One region of the Janthinobacterium sp. SUN100 genome, then DNA from elsewhere that is predicted to be linked to it. Evidence: riboswitches for the same ligand, from Rfam matches in the RefSeq annotation. Region 1 holds a riboswitch; the other holds the start of a gene.
The links. A riboswitch is a leader RNA that binds a small molecule or an ion and turns the genes downstream of it on or off. The one in region 1 is predicted to bind thiamine pyrophosphate.
Positions count from the first base shown of each region.

Region 2: linked by a shared signal. The riboswitch ahead of O0881_RS07585 (TonB-dependent siderophore receptor) and the one ahead of thiC (phosphomethylpyrimidine synthase ThiC) in region 1 are both predicted to bind thiamine pyrophosphate.

Region 1 is NZ_JAPUBU010000006.1:109,646-112,545, forward strand. It holds gene O0881_RS26100 (ATP-binding protein) at 1-219, shown strand, start outside; gene O0881_RS26105 (response regulator) at 248-1,054, shown strand; gene O0881_RS26110 (hypothetical protein) at 1,093-1,347, shown strand; TPP riboswitch at 1,456-1,571, shown strand; gene thiC (phosphomethylpyrimidine synthase ThiC) at 1,651-2,900, shown strand, end outside.
Region 2 is NZ_JAPUBU010000001.1:1,722,198-1,725,097, reverse strand. It holds gene O0881_RS07585 (TonB-dependent siderophore receptor) at 1-1,527, opposite strand, end outside; TPP riboswitch at 1,614-1,711, opposite strand; gene O0881_RS07580 (iron-containing alcohol dehydrogenase) at 1,791-2,900, opposite strand, start outside.

The sequences.
Region 1 (2,900 bases):
CTGCATATCCTGCACGACGATCCGCTCACGAAACACATTCCCGTGATGGCCCTGTCGGCCAACGCCGTGCCGCGCGACATCGAAAAAGGCCTGGAAGCGGGCTTCTTCCGTTACCTGACCAAGCCGATCAAGGTCGTCGAATTCATGGATGCGCTCGACGTGGCCCTGCACCATGCGGCCGCGCACGGCCTGGCCGACGACACTCATGCAGTACGCTAATTCAGCATTTATTTTTAGGAATACCGCTATGCTTCAAGCCACCGAGATCCTGAACGCCAGCATCCTCATCGTCGATGACCAGGAGGCCAACGTCATGCTGCTGGAACAGGTGCTGCGCAATGCCGGCTATACGCGCATCACCTCCACCATGGACCCGCAAGCCGTGCGCGCGCTGCACCAGCAGCACCGCTACGACCTGATCCTGCTCGACTTGCAGATGCCGGAAATGGATGGTTTTGAAGTCATGGAAGGCTTGCGCGACCTCGAGGCGGGCAGCTATCTGCCCGTGCTGGTCATCACGGCCCAGCCGGGCCACAAGCTGCGCGCGCTGCAGGCGGGCGCCAAGGATTTCGTCAGCAAGCCCTTCGACCTGGTGGAAGTCAAGACGCGCATCCACAACATGCTGGAAGTGCGATTGCTGTACCAGAAGCTGGCCGAATACAACAAGTCGCTGGAACAGATGGTGGAAGTGCGCACGGCGGAGTTGCGCGAAAGCGAAGCGCGCTTCCAGCGCTTCACGGAACTGTCGTCCGACTGGTACTGGGAACAGGATGCGCAGGGCAACTTGACGCGCTTTTCCGGCCCCGTGGCTGAAATGCTGGGTATCGGCAGCGAGGAAGAGCCGCAGCGTTGGAACGCGGCCGAACGCGCCTCGCTCGACGCCAAGATTGCCGCAAGGGAACCGTTTCTCGACTTTATCTACAGCCGCGCCAACCTCGACGGCAGCACGCAATACCTGCAGGTGAGCGGCGAACCGATGTTCGACACGGGCAGCCGTTTCATCGGCTACCGCGGCATCGGCCTCGATGTCACGGAGCGCCATCGCAGTGCCTGATTTATACTGGGCGCCATCGATACAGACCAGGAAAAATCATGACCGACAAATCTCCCTCCTACTGGTTCCCCGCCAAGACCTATGGCTGGGGCTGGGGCTTGCCCATCACCTGGCAAGGCTGGCTGGTGTTCCTGGCCGCGCTGGCGCTGTTCGCCTGCGGCGCCTTCCTGTTCCCCCCGCAAACCATGCTGGTCGGCTACATCGTCTATGAAGTGGCCATCGTTGCCGTGCTCATTTTCATCTGCCAGCTGAAGGGCGAACCGACCAGCTGGCGCTGGGGCAAGAAGAAATAAGCGCGCTGGCGTCTGTTGCAATGCAGCAGATGCGCAAAGACGACACCTGCAAGAAATCATCTGGCCACGCGGCGCGAACCGCGTATAATTGGCTCGCTGCCGCAAGGCGGCAAACGCTAGGGGTCCTGCCTTTCGCTGTGGAAACACGGTGCAAGCGCGGGTGAGAAATACCCTCCGAACCTGATCTGGATAATGCCAGCGAAGGGAAGCTTTAGGATGACTGCACCCCGCCTTTCCGCGTGCGCAATTCCGAACCTCCTTAGCTGGCTCCAGGCTTAAAAATAGTCTAGCCAAGGAGCCAAAATGAACGCCAACCCGAAATTCCTCTCCGCCACCGCCACGGTCGACGAAGCCGCCATCGCGCCGCTGCCCAATTCGCGCAAGATCTACGTGCAAGGCAGCCGCCCCGACATCCGCGTGCCCATGCGCGAGATCAGCCAGTCCGACACGGAAGCGTCGTTCGGCGGCGAAAAGAATCCGCCGATCTACGTCTACGACACGTCCGGCCCGTACACGGACCCGGACGTGAATATCGATATCCGCTCCGGCCTCGATACGCCGCGCCTGCCGTGGATCATGGAGCGTGCCGACACGGAGGAATTGCCCGGTCCCACCTCCGATTACGGCATCGCCCGCCTGGCGGACCCCAAGCTGGCCGAGCTGCGTTTCAACCTGCACCGCAAGCCGCGCCGCGCCATCGCCGGCAAGAACGTGACGCAAATGCACTATGCGCGTCAGGGCATCATCACGCCGGAAATGGAATTCGTCGCCATCCGCGAAAACATGCGCCGCCAGGAGTATTTGCGCGAGCTCAAGGCCTCTGGCCCCATGGGCGAGCGCCTGGCCGACCTGATGGGCCGCCAGCATCCGGGCCAGTCCTTCGGCGCCAGCATCCCGGTCGAAATCACGCCGGAATTCGTGCGCGAGGAAATCGCCCGCGGCCGCGCCATCATCCCCGCCAATATCAATCACCCGGAAGTCGAACCGATGATTATCGGCCGCAATTTCCTGGTGAAAATCAATGCGAATATCGGCAATTCCGCCGTGACGTCCTCCATCGGCGAGGAAGTGGAAAAGATGACCTGGGCCATCCGCTGGGGCGGCGACAATGTGATGGACCTGTCCACAGGTAAACATATCCACGAGACGCGCGAATGGATCGTGCGCAACAGCCCCGTGCCCATCGGCACCGTGCCCATCTACCAGGCGCTGGAAAAGGTCAACGGCAAGGCGGAAGATCTGACGTGGGAAATCTTCCGCGACACCCTGATTGAGCAGGCCGAGCAGGGCGTCGATTATTTCACCATCCACGCGGGCGTGCTGCTGCGCTATGTGCCGATGACAGCCAAGCGCCTGACGGGCATCGTTTCGCGCGGCGGCTCCATCATGGCGAAATGGTGTCTGGCGCACCACCAGGAATCGTTCCTGTACACGCATTTCGAAGAGATCTGCGAAATCATGAAGGCGTATGACGTGTCGTTCTCGCTGGGCGACGGCTTGCGCCCCGGTTCCATCTACGACGCCAATGACGAGGCGCAGCTGGGCGAGCTGAA
Region 2 (2,900 bases), on a different contig from region 1:
GGCGTTTTTCTCATAGATGCTGGCTGTGCCGCCATGTTCCATGCCCTGCGAGTAGGCCGCATACACGGAGAGATTGTCGAGCGGGGTGTAGACGAGCGCCACGTTGGGCAGCAGGAAGTCGTGCTTGGCGCGGATTTCCGTGTCGGCCTTCAGTACGTACTGGTAGCCATCGACATTGATGTGGCGCAAGCCGCCATGCAGCTTCCAGTTCGGCGCCAGGCTGACGATGTCCTGCACGAAGACGGCGTTTTCCTTATCGTCGCGCACCAGGCGCACGGGGCCAGTCGAAGCCGGCGATGGTGCAACGATGACAGGGCGGTAGATATTGCTGATGCCCACTTCCTTATACACGTACAGGCCGGCGCGGTCCTTGCGGCGGAAGGTCGATACGCCGGCCGTGAATTCATGGCGCAGGGAACCGGTGGCGAACTTGCCCTGGATCATGGCTTGCGCGCTCAGCGGTTTTTTCGTCTCGCCCAGGCTGCGGAAGTCCCACACGGAGAAGTCGCCATTGCTGCAGAATACAGGCATCCAGCCTTCCGGGCTGCAGCCATACGGATAGGCCGTGTAGTCGTCGCGCTTGAACGAGTGCTGGTTGGCCGACAGGGTGGCATGCCAGTCGTCATTGAACGCGTACTGGAAGCGCAGGCCGAGATTGCTGGTGACGGTTTCCACGGGGTGCGTCCACGGTTGCTTGTTGAGCATGGCGTCGGCGCTGACGTTGGCGGGCAGGCTGCCATTGCTCAGCAACTGGAAGCCGGGCGCCGTCACTTGTGCCTTGTCCTGGTAGTCGGCATCGATTTGCAGCAGGGCTTGCGGGGAAATCTGCCAGTCGAAGGCGCCGGAAATGAACTTGCGGTTGCCGTCCGCGCCCTTGATGTAGGAGCGCAGGCGCTCTGCCGCCACGTTGATCCGGTAGCCGAAGCGCGTGTCTTCCAGGCGGCCGCCCAGGTCGACGGCGCCATACAGCGTGCCGCGCTCGCGCGTTTCCACGGTGACCGTGCGCAGCGGGGCGGCGGTGGGGCGCTTGACGATGAAGTCGATCACGCCGCCCGGCGCGGCCACGCCTGCCTGCAAGCCGGCCAGGCCCTTCAGCACTTCGATGCGTTCCTTGTTTTCCAGCGGGATTTGCGTGTCGCCAGGAATGGCCACGCCATCCTTGCGGTAGCTGGAATTGTTGTCGAGCTTGAAGCCGCGGATGGAAAACTGTTCCGCATAGCCGACGGCGTTGTAGGCGTCGTTGATGCTGGTGTCGAGCTTGACGGCATCGCTGAGATTGCGGATCTGCAAGTCCTGCATGTCTTTTTGCGAAATGACGGTGACGGATGCCGGCGTCTGCAACAGCGGCGCGTCACTGAAGCCGCCCACGGAGGCGCGCTTGGCGGCCGGCGCCTTGCTGGCCGTGACGACGACTTCGGCCATGCTTTGCGCCTGCGGGTCGGCTGCGTCGGAAGCCAGGGCGGGCGCGGCAAACGCGTGCAGGATGGCCAGGGTCAGAACAGAAACGGATAAATTCGGTGTGGACATAGATTGCTCGTGGTTCAAGCCGGCTCTGGGAAAGAGCACGGCAGGCTGCTTGTTCGGCTGGCGCCAACGCAGGAGCTATCAAAGGAGGGAGGTACTTTGCGCTTTCCTTCGCTGGCATTATCCAGATCAGGTACGAAGGGTATCTCTCACCCGGATGACTGCTCCAGGACCCCTAGCGAAATGACAGCTTAGCATGAACCACGGCCAGCTGTCCCACCCGGCTGACCGTTTTACAACAGTGTGGCTGGAATTTGTAAACTGAGCTACAGACTGAGCTCGAGCACCTTGCGGCTGACGGCGGGCGTCACTTCGCGCTGTTCGCCCAGGGCCGTCATGCCGTGCGCTTCCAGGGCGGACACGACGGCGTCCACGCTGGCGTGATTCAGGCCGTAGTCGGCCAGGCGCGTCTTGACGCCCATGTGGCGGAAGAAGAATTCCGTGCGCGCGATGGCGGCCTCGATGCGGCCGTCCTCGTCGCCGCCGTCCAGGCCCCACACGCGGGCCGCGTATTGCAGCAGCTTGGCGCGCTTGGCTTGTTTGCGCACGCGCAACATGCTGGGCAGGATGATGGCCAGGGTTTGCGCATGGTCGAGCTCGTACAAGGCCGTCAATTCGTGGCCGATGGCGTGCGTGGACCAGTCCTGCGGCACGCCCACGCCGATCAGGCCGTTCAAGGCCAGGGTGGCGCTCCACATCACGTTGGCGCGCACGTCGTAGTCGTCCGGGTGCGACAGGGCTTTCGGGCCTTCTTCGATCAGGGTCAATAAAATGCCTTCGGCGAAGCGGTCTTGCACGGACGCGTTCACAGGGTAGGTCAAATACTGTTCCATCACATGCGCGAACGCATCGACGACGCCATTGCCCACCTGGCGCAGCGGCAAGGTGAACGTCTTCGACGGGTCCAGCACGGAGAATTTAGGATAGACCTTGCGGCTCATGAACGAGCGCTTTTCCTGCGTGGCCTTGCGCGTGATCACGGCCGAGCCATTCATTTCGGAGCCCGTGGCCGGCAAGGTCAACACGGTGCCGAAGGGCAGGGCGGCTTCGACGATCTTGCCGCCTTTGGCCAGGATGTCCCACGCCACGCCTTCGTGCAGGGCGGCCGCGGCGATGAACTTGGTGCCATCGACCACGGAACCGCCGCCGACGGCCAGCAGGAAATCGATGCGCTCGCTTTTCACCATGGCCACGGCCTGCATCAGGGTTTCATAGCTGGGATTGGGTTCGATGCCGGCAAATTCCAGCACCGTATGGCCGGCCAGCGCCGCCTTGACTTCATCGTAGACGCCGTTCTGCTTGATGCTGCCGCCGCCATACGTCATGAGCACTCTGGCCTGGGGCGGGATCAGCGCCGTGATGGCGGCGATCTGGCC